Regions from separate parts of the Pseudovibrio sp. POLY-S9 genome, predicted to be linked through region 2. Evidence: predicted binding sites of a transcription regulator. Region 2 holds the regulator's gene; each other region holds the start of a gene.

Region 1 (4,796 bases), on a different contig from region 2:
GAAGACATCGGCCCATTTGAGCTCCTGCAGGCACGCCAGCTTATGGAAAGCAACATCGCAGCCTTCGCAGCATCCATGGTCACCAAAGCAGATATCCTGCGCATGCGCGATGCTCTGGAGCGTGAGCGCGAAGACCTGGCAAAAGGCTCCGGCGGGTATGAGGCAGACGAGGAATTTCACCTGCTCATAGCAGAAGCCACCCAGAACTCGGTACTGGTCGATATGGTCAGAAACCTCTGGCAGCAACGCACCCGTTCCAGAATGTGGGATAAGCTGCACGAACGCATCTTCGACAACACATACCGCGAAGAGTGGCTCAACGACCATCAGGACATCCTCGACGCTCTGAAGCGAAGAGACCCGCAAGCAGCAAAACAAGCGATGTGGCAACACCTTGAGAACGTCAAGAAACGCCTGATGGATTTATCTGACGTCGACGATCCGGCTTTTGATGCATACCTGTTCCAGCAGGATCCGCTAACGCCTGCATAACCCACCAACGGGCATTAATAGAGCACAATTCATAGTACCGTTGCCAAATGGGGATTATATCTTTGATAAATTCCCATAGACGTTTTGCACCCTTTACAGGCGGATGCGTTCGCGAGATGTTTACTACGTAAAATCAACAAGAGTGGGATGGAACCAGCTTCCACTTCGCACGCTGTGCATAGGGTGGCCCGGCAATCATGCACGAGATTGAGCTTAAGCTTTCTGTAGACGAAACAACTCTGGAGCAACTGGCCAAAGCAAAACCACCAAAAGGCTTTGCGGTCAGTGAGCAATCCGTGAAACGTCTCCGTTCCGTGTATTACGACACGCCGGACCACACACTCAAAAAAGCCCGTATCTCGCTGCGCACGCGCCACAACGGCACCAACTGGCTACAAACCATCAAGCAAGGCGGCGGCATGCAGTCCGGGCTCTCCAAACGGATTGAGCTGGAATTGCCCATAGCCGGAATTGAGCCAGACTTCCATGTGATTTCTGATAATGAAATCAAGCAGAAGCTCTTATCTCTGCTTGAGGGCAAGCAATGGGGAATCCTGTTCGAGACCGCCATCACGCGCACTTTGACCTACTATACAGATAAAGCAGGTGCGAAGATTGAAGTGGCTCTAGATTCCGGCATAGCCAAAACAGCCACTAAAGAGCATCCGATCCATGAAGTAGAGCTGGAGCTGATGGAAGGCCCGGTCGAAAGCCTGTACAAACTGGCAGGCGCACTCATGAAAGATCGACCAATTCTGTTTTCCAGCAGCAACAAGGCAGGCATTGGCTATCGATTAGCAAGTGGTGAACCACCTGAGCTGCCCTCAGAAGCACTTCACTCCAACTACATAGAGTTGGAACCAGGAGACAACGCAGGCTCAGCCTTCCAAAAAATCCTAAGCGAATGCCTCAACCAGATTGTTGCCAACCGTTCTTGCGTCCTTCAGCAAAACATCTCTGAAGGCCCGCACCAACTACGTGTCGGACTGCGTAGATTACGAAGTGCGTTCAATATCTACAAAGCAGCTTTCCCGGGCAACGAAACCATCGCAGCGCTGGATGTCTCCGCGAAGCAACTGGCAACAACTGCAGGAAATCAAAGAGATATCGATGTACTGGTGGAAGATATCATCACACCGGTTATCCCGTTACTGCCAGACACGCACTCAGTCGAACCGCTCTTTGAAGCCATTAAACTGGCACATGTGGAAGCTCAGATTGAACTGAGACAGGAGCTGATTGATCCAAAGCTCAACGGCTTCCTACTCCAACTGGGGGAACTCGCACACAGCTCAGCTTGGAAAGAGAACCTGGGACTAAGCGAGTTCAAGAAACTGGACCTACCAATTCAAACCTTCGCCCAAAACGCATTGTCCAAGCGTTGGAAGGCCTGCGAAAAACGGGCCGAGAACCTGCAGGACCTCACCATCGAGCAGCGCCACGACCTCCGCAAATCGCTCAAAAAACTGCGTTATACGGTTGAGTTCTTCCGCTCTCTCTATGAGCCAGAAGATCTGCGTATCTTCCTTAAGTGTCTGAAGCGCCTTCAAAATACCTTTGGCTACCTCAACGATGTGGCCATGGCTGACCGTCTGGTCGCAATGAAGCTTCCGCAATCCTTACAAAACAACGAAGTTTCAACGGTCATCGGTTTTGTCGCCGGTTGGCATCAGGCCAGAGCTGACAATGCATGGCTGGAAGCGCAAGAACGTTGGAACGCCGCCGTAGAAGCACCCAAGTACTGGCTCCAAGCAAAAGCCTAGTCATTTCTGACGGTTAGGTGCATCCGGTCAGCAGCCACATAGGCTCGACCAATTTGTATAGGCGCTCCACTCGCAATCACATTGATAGATTCCATCACGAGCACAGGCGATCCCACGGAGATCTTAAGCAACTCCGCATTATGCGCACTACAAAGCGCCGCCGTAATCCGGGTTTCCTGACGCCGATAATCACCGAAACCATACTTCTCCATGATCTTGGTGATCGAGTTGGTCTCATTCAAATCTGAAGGCAGATTGGGAAAGCGAGACACTTCAAACCAGCGCGTTCCTGCGATAATTGGTGTGCCATCTGCGTAACTCACAGACTCGCATTTAAACAGTGCAGTGCCCGGTGCAATCTCCAACAGTTCGGATGTGTAAGCATCTGCAATCACTTCAGTCGTGCGGAAGATATCCCCATAAACCTCCTGCGCCTGACCCGACAAGTTCTCCGAAAAGCGCGTGCGCGGACCGATGGGATAGACCAGCGGAGCCTTGGCAACAAAGGTTCCCCGCCCCTGATCTGAACGTAAAAAACCCTCTTCGATCAAAGTGGAAATCGCACGCCGAACAGTATGGCGGTTAACCTCAAAGCTATGTGCAAGTTCTTGTTCTGTAGGGATTTTCTCCCCCTCAGAAACCTCAGCTCGCGAAAGCTCAGAGCGCAGCACTTCAGCAATCTGCTTCCACATGGCAACGCCCGCACGCCGCTCAACAGGAGAGAAATCAAATTTCATCGCATTCGTCATGTCTTCGTCATGAAACAACACTAATCAGTTGGCGAGCAAAATATTTGTCTATACAACTAGACAACATTAGTTCTAGCTTAGCAACCAAATTCAGACGCGCGGATCCAATCTTTCGACAAACCCGCAAGGCGTCACCACACAATGCCAGAGAACCAGCGTGTTCCTGAAAGTTAAAGGGGCTGAAATGACGGCAAGTTCGCTCAAAGAGCAATCACCGGAAATTGCAGCTAGGCAGAATGCTATGGGCATTCTGGCAAAGGCCTCAGCGCAAGACCTCGCAAAAGCCTGGAAAAACATCGGTTTAGAGCCGAGCTATACCGTTATTCGCCCGGCAGAAATCGGGCTCGTGATGGTCCGTGGTCGCGCAGGTGGCACCGGCGCTCCCTTCAACATGTGCGAAGCAACCGTCACTCGCTGCGTCATAGCTTTAGACGACGGGACCACCGGTTTCGGTCAAGCCCTTGGCCGCGAAAAACAAAAAGTTCTACAGGCGGCTCTCATTGACGCCCTTTGGCAACAATCAGAATACCGGGATCTCGTTAAGACGAAGGTTCTTCAGCCATTAGCCTCCGCTCAAGAACAAGCAGAAAACGAAACACGCGCTGAAGTCGCAGCCACCAAAGTTGATTTCTTCACCATGGTCCGGGGAGAGTAAAATGAGCACGCAAACAGCCTCCTCAATCTTCGCCAAAGCGCCCGCTCCGGGTCTGGCTGATCCAGTCCACGACGCCCAGTCCGTCTTCCGCTCTGCCATGAACGCACTGGCTCAACCGGGAACTGTGCAACAGCTGGACATTCTCACACTCAGCCCTCCTGCTCCACTATCTGTAGCTGCGACAGCGCTCGTGCTGACACTTTGCGATTATGACACACCGCTCTGGCTGGATCCTGCGCTCGCAACCAATGAAACCGTCAAGAATTACATCCGTTTCCACACGGCAGCACCCTTCGTTGAAAGCCCTGCAGAAGCCGCTTTTGCGCTGGTCTCGGATGTAAAACTGCTCCCTGCTATCGCAAGCTTTGCCGCTGGCAATGCGGAATATCCAGACCGCTCAACCACGATCGTTTTAATGGTCGATGAGCTCACCGAAGACGACGGTATCACGCTAAAAGGTCCGGGGATAAAAACTGAGAAGCAGTTCAGCATTGCTCCCGCACCAGCAATGTTTTGGCAGCAGATGCAAGACAACAGCACACTCTACCCACTCGGCATCGACATCATTTTTGCTGGAACCAATCAGGTCGCAGGCCTGCCCCGCTCCACTAAAATCACCGGTTTGGAGGCTTAACTCATGTATGTTGCTGTGAAAGGTGGCGAGAAAGCCATCCATAACGCTCACAAGCTCATGGCACGGGATCGCCGCGGCGATACCAACGTGCCATCCCTGAGCCTCAAGCAAATCTCTGAGCAGCTTTACCTCTCTGTCTCCCGCGTGATGGCAGAAGGTTCTCTGTATGATGCAGAACTGGCAGCACTCGGCATCAAGCAATCTCGCGGCGATCTCATCGAGGCTGCCTTCCTGATGCGTGCTTACAGAACAACCCTGCCACGCTTTGGGTATTCCAAGCCAATCGACACCGCTAAGATGCTGATCCGTCGCCGTATTTCCGCAACTTACAAGGATCTTCCAGGCGGACAGTTACTCGGACCAACCTTCGATTACACCCAGCGCCTGCTCGATTTCAAACTGGCAGCAGATGGCGAAGCTCCAGCACCAGAAGTGCAGGAGTTCGAGAAGGAAGAGGTCGTCCCACGCGTGACAGATCTCCTCAATGAGGAAGGCCTGATTGA
Region 2 (4,796 bases):
TGCAGGTTTGTTTGAAGAAGTGAAAGACCGTCTGGACGAGCCGGGCACAGGCCTTTCCGGTGGTCAGCAGCAGCGCTTGTGCATCGCGCGCGCAATCGCTGTGTCTCCGGAAGTGATCCTGATGGATGAGCCGTGTTCTGCGCTCGACCCGATTGCCACTGCAAAAGTGGAAGAGCTGATGGACGAACTGCGCCAGAACTACACCATTGTTATCGTAACCCACTCCATGCAGCAGGCCGCACGTGTATCCCAGCGCACCGCGTTCTTCCATCTGGGTAATCTGGTGGAAGAGGGGCTGACCAACGATATCTTCACCAACCCAAAAGACCAGCGCACGCAGGATTACATCACAGGCCGTTTTGGTTAAAAATAAAAGAGCGGTACTCTAAGGAGATATCCGATGAAAGATCATATTGTCTCTTCCTTCAATGAAGAGCTGAAAGAACTGGCCGGACGTGTCGTTGAAATGGGCGGACTGGCAGAAACCCTGGTTCACGACGCTGTCACTGCACTGCTGAGACAGGACCGCGAACTGGCAACCCGCACCATCGCCGCCGACCAGCGCCTGGACAACATGCAGGCCGAGCTGGAAGAGCTGTGCATCTCCGTGATCGCACGCCGCCAGCCAATGGCAAGCGATCTGCGCGACATCATCGCCGCCATGCGCATCTCCAACGATCTGGAGCGCGTTGGCGACATGGCCAAGAACATCGGCAAGCGAACACTGGCGATTGAATCTGAGTTCAACAACAAGCAGCTCGCTGTTGGTGTTGAGCACATGTCTGATCTGGCTCTGGAACAGCTCAAAGCCGTTCTGGACGCCTACACCTCTGGTGATCTCGAGGTTGTCCAACGCGTACATGTTCGCGATGACGAAGTGGATGCGCTTTACACCAGCCTGTTCCGCCAGCTGCTCACCTACATGATGGAAGACCCGCGCTCCATCACCATGTGCGCGCACTTGTTGTTCTGCGCAAAGAATATTGAGCGCATCGGTGATCATGCAACCAATATCGCAGAAAACATCTACTACATGATCTCCGGAAGCCACCTTCCAACAGATCGTCCAAAGACGGACGAGCTGGCGCAGAGCACAACCGTGTAGAGTGTGTTCACTTATAACGAGCAGAACACACGCAATTGCTTTATAAGAGAAGGTGCAAAGAGAGCACTTTAATATGCCTAAGATACTGATTGTAGAAGACGAAGAACCGCTAAGCCTGCTGCTGCGCTATAACCTTGAAGCAGAGGGCTACACTGTTGACGTGTGCGCAAGAGGAGATGAGGCGGAACTCCTCCTACAGGAAAGCCAGCCGGACCTGCTGCTGCTGGACTGGATGCTTCCGGGCCTCTCTGGCATCGAGCTCTGCCGTCGTTTGCGGGCACGCTCAGAAACCGAGCGCATGCCGATTATCATGCTCACAGCGCGCGGCGAAGAATCCGAGCGCATCCGCGGTCTGGCAACCGGGGCTGACGATTATGTCGTCAAACCGTTCTCCGTTCCGGAACTTATGGCCCGTGTTCGTGCGATCTTCCGCCGTGCATTGCCAGAAGTTGTTTCCACAATGCTTAAGTCTGGCGACATCGAGCTCGACCGCGAAACCCACCGCGTGCGCAGAACAGGCCGCGAAATCCACCTCGGCCCCACAGAATACCGCCTGCTGGAGTTCCTCATGAGCGCACCTGGCCGCGTTTACTCCCGTGAACAGCTGCTGGATGGTGTCTGGGGCCATGATGTTTACGTAGATGAGCGCACTGTGGACGTCCACGTAGGCCGCCTGCGCAAAGCCATCAACAAAGGCCGCATGAAAGACCCGATCCGCACCGTCCGCGGCGCCGGATACGCTTTCAACGACCAGTTCGCTGTTGGGTAATTGATCTCTGCTATATGCGCATTGTGAAACTGCATCTCCCTTCCAGAGGTGCAGACAAAAAACAATGCGGATAACAAATGATAATCAAGACGGTTGATCGAGCGACCGCTCATATCTACGACAATCTCTGTCAGGCCTACGAGGCAGAGTTCTCACCTCTCACACACAAACATCCAAACGCGGATGGTTTGTTTGCCAAAGACACGCTCCTTGAAGGCAACATCACCGGCTATCTGGCTTTAAATGATGATATCCCCGCCGGGTTAGCTGCAATCAAGCAGCAAGATCATCACGACTTTGAAGTCTGCGAGTTTTACGTGGTGCCAGTGTTCCGCAGACATAAACTGGGACAGCGTTTTGCCGCTGCGTTGTTTGATCAAATGTCCGGTAACTGGCAGATCAAGCAGATTGAAGGCGCTGATCAGGCCATTGCCTTTTGGCGTTCCGTTATCAACACCTACACCTCAGGTCAGTTTTTGGAAGAAAACTATACGGACCCATACTGGGGCGCCGTCACCCGCCAAACCTTTAAAGCTCACTAGTTCTCAGGCCAGAGCGACAAGCGCCATATCAAGACGACACGCAAACAGCAAAAAGCCGGGCTTTGGACCCGGCTCAATACGTTGCTTTTTCAGCTCAGATTAGCTTGCGCGGCGGTTGCGGCGGTCGCTGACGGGCTGATAGGCAATGCTGCGGTGATGCGCACAATAAGGTGTGCCTGCATCTGACTGGCGACCACAGAAATAGAAGTCATCAGAACTCGGATCACCAATCGGCCACTTACAGGTGCGCTCATTCAATGTCAGGATGGAGGCGCGCTCTGAAACCGGAATAAAGAGATCGGAGGTTGGGACTGGAGAAATTTCTGGTTGGATAGCTTCAATCGGTTCAACTTTAAGGGCGTTGGCACCGGCTATCGTTGGCTGAATTTGTCGGGGACTTGGAGAAGGCGCAACAGCTGCAATCGCTTCAGCCACTGTTGGTTTGGTTGAGGTGACGACCCTTGCCGCTGGGGCAGGTGCCTTTCTCGTTTTGGTTGCACCACCTCCCGATTTGGCGCGACCTGAAAGACCAAGGCGATGAACCTTACCAATCACCGCATTACGGGTTACATTGCCAAGTTCCCCCGCGATTTGACTGGCGCTTAACCCGTCTGCCCAAAGTTTGGTTAGTAACTCTACACGTTCTGCTGTCCAGCTCATTAAAGGGCCCCGTCTTCCTTCAGTGGCGCGCAAAACAGCATTCGCTCAGTTCGGACGCATCCGAAAGTGCCGCTTACCTGAGCGTGTGTGCTTGCAGCGTTCAGTAACTACGAGATGGTGTATAACTCTTGTCACACAGTACTATATGGGCGTTGATACGAGCAATAACCTCAAAGAATTGAGGTGGGGAAGACTCTGGTTTTCCCCAGAATTGCCGTACTACTACTTACCTATAACAGCCTTCTTGTGGTGGGAGAAGATTATCAATCTAAAGAATAGGAGCTGTTTGTTAAACCAAGTTCCACCGCATTCTTTCCAACACAAAGTAAGAGCTGATAGCGTTACCCCGTTGATATTTAATACATATATTTACCACTGAAAAACAACTAGTAAAAAACACTAGTAAACTACAAATTGCATAACACAAGAACTAAGCGCACTCCTCTCTCATATGCCGTAGTACACGCTAGAGGTGTATTGAATAAACCTTAAGAACCGTGGAAAAAAACTGGTCATAGAGCATGGGATTTAATCTCTACTCTATCCTCTAAAAATGCCACAATGCATGCTTCTTCCGGTAGTAGCCTGTTTAAGCTGCACCAGAGGGAGAGACACAAGGCTGGCAGCCAATTCCTGAACGGGAGTAAGGTATTGCTGGCAATACGTGTTATTGACTGCCCTGAGGGAACGCGGTTTATATGTCGCTTCTCTTAGTTTCAAAACGCCACAAGGCGTTTTTTTGTTTTTGTAGCAACCAGGACTTTTGAGCATATCGAGAAAGCTCAATCCATGAGGAGTAAGAAATGACGACTTCGTCGCTAATGCAGACTTATGCACGCTCAGACCTCGCGTTCGAGCGTGGGGAAGGTGTCTGGCTGATTGCGGCTGATGGTCGACGATACATGGATTGTGCCTCGGGTATTGCCGTCTCCGGCTTGGGTCATGCACACCCAAAGCTCGTTGAGGCGCTCAAGTCTCAGGCTGAAAAGCTGTGGCACGTCACCAATCTCTATACAATTCCAGAGGGTGAGAAGCTTGCAAAGCTGCTGACAGACAACACCTTTGCTGATGTTGTGTTCTTCACCAACTCCGGGACGGAAGCAACAGAAGGGGCCATGAAGGCCGCACGGCGCTATCACTTTGCCAAGGGCAATCCGGAAAAGAACCGCATTATCACCTTTGAAAATGCGTTCCACGGCAGAACCATGGCAGCGCTCGCCGCTGGTGGCCAGCAAAAGTACCTCGAAGGCTTCGGCCCCGCGCCAGAAGGGTTCGATCAGGTGCCTGTTGGTGATCTGGACGCGGTTAAAAAGATGGTCGGACCGGAAACTGCAGCCATCATGCTGGAGCCGGTTCAGGGTGAAGGTGGTATCCGCACCATGGACTCGGCCTTCCTGAAAGGTCTGCGCCAGATCTGTGATGAGAATGACTTGTTGCTGATCTACGATGAGATCCAGACAGGCGTTGGCAGAACCGGCAAACTCTTTGCCCATGAGTGGGCAGGCGTTGCACCGGATCTGATGGCGATTGCAAAAGGCATCGGTGGCGGCTTCCCAATGGGGGCGTTCCTCGCAACCAATGAAGCGGCCAGTGGCATGGTTCCTGGCGTTCACGGCACCACCTTCGGCGGCAACCCGCTGGCGATGGCTGTTGGGAATGCTGTTCTGGAAACGGTTCTGGAACCGGGTTTTCTGGAAGCTGTGCAGGAAAAAGGCTTGCA
Region 3 (4,796 bases), on a different contig from region 2:
AGGCGCATCCTCAGGCATCACAATCACCGCCGGAAAACCAAGGATCTTCGCAGCAGCTGCAACGCCCTGCGCATGGTTTCCGGAAGAACACGCAACTACACCAGCGGGCCGCTGTTCCTGCGGGATCAGGGAAAGGCGATTGAACGCACCTCGAAACTTAAACGACCCGGTGCGCTGCAGGTTTTCGGCTTTAATAAAGACACGGCCATTCACCTGCTCATCCAACACCGGAAAGTTCAGAAGCGGTGTCAGGCTGGCATAGCCTTGCAGCCTCGTTCTTGCTTTTTCAATTTCGGAAAAAGTGAGTTCGACTGGACTGGAAACATCTAAAACCATAAGAACCTCGGCAACAGCAATATGCCGCCCTGTATAGCACGCAAATCTACGAGGGTTTCAGATATTCTGATCACAGCTCAAGGAGATCCACTCAACCATTCAGGTGATTTCCAACAGAGCCTTTGCCCGCATACAGGTCCTGCCGAAATCCTGCAGTGAATGCAGGATCATAGGCATGTTCAGCATTAGCCAGAAACTGCTCGGCACTCGCCCGCCACGTAAATCGCAGGGCAACATCCCGGCAATGCTCCCGCGAAACCTCCAGTGCTTCCAGCGCTGCCACCTGAAGATCATTCTTCAGCACACCTGCCCCACTGTTGCCAATCACATCAATCGGCCCCATCACAGGAAAGGCCGCCACCGGCGTCCCGCAAGCAAGCGCTTCCAGCAGCACATTGCCAAACGTGTCGGTCTGGCTCGGAAACACAAATACATCCGAGTTTGCATAATACTCAATCAGCTCATCACCAACGACAGGCCCGGTAAACAACACCTCCGGATAAGCAACCTTGAGCTCCTCCAGCTGCGGACCACCACCAACAACCACCTTGGTCCCCGGCAAATCAAGCTGCAAAAACGCCTCGATATTCTTCTCAACCGCCACACGTCCCACATATAAAAATCGCGGCCCTGGCAGGTGATCCAGCAGGTTGGTCCGCATTGGCCGGAACCGCTGATGATCCACGCCGCGCGACCATCGCAGCAGATTGTCAAACCCACGCATGCGCAAGTCAGCTTCCAAAGTACTCGTCGCAACCATGCACCCCTGCCCGCTGTTATGAAAACGGCGCAACCAGGAATAGCTAAAGGACAACGGCACCGGATAGCGTGCCTGCAAATACTCAGGAAAGCGCGTGTGATAACTGGTGGTAAAGACACGCCCGTCCCGCTTTGCCACCTGCCTTGCCATAAGGCCCAATGGCCCCTCGGTCGCGATATGCAGATGGTCGCAGTCGTACTTCTCAATAAACCCACGCACGATATGCGGTAGCGTCAGGCTCAGCCGGATCTCGCCATAAGACGGCATCGGAATGCTATGAAACGACTGCGGCGTCAGGAATTCAACCCGAATACCCATAGAGCGCAGTTCAACTGAAAGTCGCTCCAGCGTCCGCACAACGCCGTTGATCTGAGGCTTCCACGCATCGGTAACAATCAGGATCGAGCTCATGCCGCCACCCGTCCGTCAGAACTCTCGCTAGAAGTCTCACTCTCGCCCCGTTTGCCATCGCCCCAATGAATAACCTCAAACGTTCCATCAAAGTTCTCGGCAACGGCAGTGCAACTCTCCACCCAATCACCAGTGTTGATGTAATGGATACCGTTGGTCTCATGATCAGCCGCATGATGGATATGACCGCAGATCACCCCATCCACCTTCTGACGCTGCGCTTCCGAAACCAGCGTTTCCTCAAACTTGCCAATGAAGTTGACGGCGTTCTTTACCTTCAGCTTCGCCCACGCAGAAAGGCTCCAGTAGGTCAGCCCAAGCTTACGACGGCAATAATTCAGCACTGTATTGAGATTGAGCGCACTCACATAAGCCCAGTCACCAAAGAAGGCCAACCACTTTGCATGGCGCACCACCACATCAAACTGGTCACCGTGAATGACAAGATACCTCTTGCCATTGGCCCCTTCATGAATGACCTGATCAACAACCTCGACACCCCCAAAGTGGATGCCGAAGAAATCCCGCAGGAACTCATCATGATTGCCGGGAATGTAAACGATCCGTGCCCCTTTGCGGCCTTTGCGCAAGAGCTTCTGCACCACATCATTATGCAGTTGAGGCCAATACCAGGACCGTTTCAGCCGCCAGCCATCAATAATGTCGCCGACAAGATAAACCGTGTCAGCGTCGTTTTGCTTCAAAAAGTCCAGTAAGAGATCAGCCTGACATCCGCGTGTACCCAGATGCACATCAGACAAAAACAAGCTTCTGTATTTTTTACTAGTAGAATCCCCGGTCACCACAAAGCCTCCGGAATAAGAAAACCTTCTTTCCTTTAAATTGATTCACAAGAAACAAATATGACAGGATACATATACTCAAACCTGTCAGCTTCTTGCTTGAACCTCAAGTAACATTACTCCCCGTTTATTAGGGGAGAGAAAATCAAGTATCTGCAATTCAAGTGAATATTCTATTTGCTTGCTAAGCTTGATCCTGACTGGCTCAAACCTTTCTGAGAATGTAGGCTGCCCTTCACAATTCACCGATTCATTAGGATGTTGAAATGCACTTGGGTATTGAGGGGCGCAAAGCCATTGTCTGCGCATCCAGCCGCGGGCTGGGGTTGGGAACGGCAAAAGCACTGGCAGAGGCTGGGTGTGATCTCGTAATCAACGGACGCAACGAGCAACGGCTAGACCAAATCGCGAGCCAACTGGCAGCACAACACAACATCTCAGTCATTCCTGTGGCAGCAGATATCTCCTCACCAGAAGGCCAGCAAGCCGTTCTCAAAGCGTGCCCAAACCCGGACATTCTCGTCAACAACAACGGCGGCCCGCCACACAAAGACTTCAAAGAGCTGGACCGTCAGGCGATTCAGGATGGTGTCATCCAGAACATGATCACCCCGATCGAACTGATCAAAGCAGTCATTGATGGCATGGCAGAGCGCCGCTTTGGCCGCATCGTCAACATAACCTCTATGTCTGTGAAGATGCCAATCGAGGGGCTGGACCTGTCCAGCGGTGCCCGTGCTGGTCTAACAGCATTCCTGGCAGGCGTCTGCCGCCAATACGCCCAGCACAATGTCACCATCAACAATGTGCTGCCCGGCAAGTTCGACACCGACCGCCTGAAAGGTGGCTTCGAGCGTCAGGCAGAGCAGACCGGCATCTCCATCGAAGAAGCCAAACGGCTATCTTCAGAAGAGATCCCAGCAAGGCGTCTCGGCAATCCGGAAGAATTCGGCAAAGCCTGCGCCTTCATGTGCTCAGCCCATGCTGGATACATCACAGGCCAGAACCTCTTGCTCGACGGCGGCCTCTACCCAAGCGCTTTTTAAAATCGAAAAGCCTCCCCGCAGTCACCCTGCAGGGAGGCAAATCAATTTAGCTTTTGCGGCGTCTTAGAACTTCAAACGTGCACCAAAGCTGATGATGTCAACATTGGTGTCATTGACCGGCCCTTGAATGGTAATGCCCTCATAGAACGGGTGGTCCGGATTGATGTTGATGTTTGAGCTTTCTGGAAAGATATGCGAGTAGCCAAAATCAACTTCCAGCCAGTCCTCGTAGAAGTAACTCACCCCGGCACTCAGCCAGAACCGGTTTGAATCAGGCAATCGTGGTGTCCGGTTCGCTTCGTCGATTGGAGACCACTCATAAGCCAGCCCAAACCGACCAGTGATGTTCTGAGTGAAATCATACTCCGTACCAAGCGAGATGAAGTAGCCGTCGTTGTATTGGAACGGTAACTCGGAAACCACCTGATCCTGCAGATTGAACACCGGGAAGGTGCTAAACCGTGACCAATGCGTCCATTCAAACGTACCCATCCCGCGCCAGCGCTCATTCAACACCTGCTGGAAGGAAACTGTCACAGTCTCTGGCATAATGATGTTGGAACGAATTGGAGTTGGCGTGCCACCACCGACCACAAGCCGCCCCTTAAGGTTGTGCTCAATGGGCGAGCGATACCCAATACCAAGCTGAGTGCCTTCCCACGGCTTAAAAAGAGCTCCAAGGGTTGCCCCAAATCCGAGATTGTAGTCTTCGCCTCGCAGTTCCGCAGTTGGTGAATTCGCAGCAATTGGCGGAACACCCGTCGCAGACTTCAGCCTCACTTGCAAATATTGAAGCTGCCACCCAACCCCAACAGAGAATTTTTCGGTGACTTCATAAGCCGCCATCGGCGTAACATTGACAGAAAGCACACGGGAAGACCGCGCATAGACCTGCCCCGCCCATTCAATTTGAGGTTTGGTTTCAAAGCCATAAGGTGCATTGGAACTGACGCCAAGAGTAAGGCGGTCATTAATCTTCCAAGTGCCATATCCTGCTGGCACCCAGGCATCCACGCCAATGTCACCTGAGGAATATGGCACGCCGGTTACAGGAATGCTCAGTGCATCAATCGTCGCCGTATCCAGATCAATCGTTGCACGTGGGAACACAAATGTCTGCGAAGTTTCCACCTGCACCCCATCATGACCAGTCATGGTCGCCGGGTTCCAGTACATACTGGAGAGGCTTTTAGAGACAGTTGCATTTCCCGCAAAGGAGAGCCCCTGATACCACGCAGATTGCTCACGAACAGCAAAAGCACCGGCAAATGCATCAGACGCAATCAGCAAGGAAGAAAGGCTAGCGATCGTAATGGGTAAATATCTGGACATGCACGGTACTTTCTGTTCTCAAGAAAACATTCAAGCAGTGCCATGATCAACCTACGAGTTACTTATTGATTCGGCTCTCTTCCTCATGATTGAAAATATTAAAGAGTA

The links. The regulator PhoB, encoded in region 2, activates phosphate uptake and scavenging genes when phosphate is short. The targets are predictions, from matches to a motif close to TGTCATNNANCTGTCAT.
Region 1: phnF (phosphonate metabolism transcriptional regulator PhnF) is a predicted target of PhoB. The motif match lies at 2,999-3,015, and genes of this name have one in related genera.
Region 3: PPL9_RS10605 (UDP-2,3-diacylglucosamine diphosphatase) is a predicted target of PhoB. The motif match lies at 2,360-2,376, and genes of this name have one in related genera.

Annotation. Positions count from the first base shown of each region.
Region 1 covers NZ_LCWX01000079.1:85,292-90,087, forward strand. Annotated here, with positions in the region: gene PPL9_RS06215 (FCD domain-containing protein) at 1-492, shown strand, start outside; gene PPL9_RS06220 (CYTH and CHAD domain-containing protein) at 690-2,255, shown strand; gene phnF (phosphonate metabolism transcriptional regulator PhnF) at 2,252-2,992, opposite strand; gene phnG (phosphonate C-P lyase system protein PhnG) at 3,189-3,659, shown strand; gene phnH (phosphonate C-P lyase system protein PhnH) at 3,661-4,293, shown strand; gene PPL9_RS06240 (carbon-phosphorus lyase complex subunit PhnI) at 4,297-4,796, shown strand, end outside.
Region 2 covers NZ_LCWX01000228.1:97,153-101,948, forward strand. Annotated here, with positions in the region: gene pstB (phosphate ABC transporter ATP-binding protein PstB) at 1-367, shown strand, start outside; gene phoU (phosphate signaling complex protein PhoU) at 401-1,105, shown strand; gene phoB (phosphate regulon transcriptional regulator PhoB) at 1,179-1,874, shown strand; gene PPL9_RS23110 (GNAT family N-acetyltransferase) at 1,952-2,416, shown strand; gene PPL9_RS23115 (GcrA family cell cycle regulator) at 2,516-3,076, opposite strand; gene PPL9_RS23120 (aspartate aminotransferase family protein) at 3,880-4,796, shown strand, end outside.
Region 3 covers NZ_LCWX01000122.1:233,115-237,910, forward strand. Annotated here, with positions in the region: gene PPL9_RS10595 (threonine/serine dehydratase) at 1-336, opposite strand, end outside; gene PPL9_RS10600 (glycosyltransferase family 1 protein) at 428-1,507, opposite strand; gene PPL9_RS10605 (UDP-2,3-diacylglucosamine diphosphatase) at 1,504-2,274, opposite strand; gene PPL9_RS10610 (SDR family oxidoreductase) at 2,577-3,356, shown strand; gene PPL9_RS10615 (OmpP1/FadL family transporter) at 3,420-4,688, opposite strand.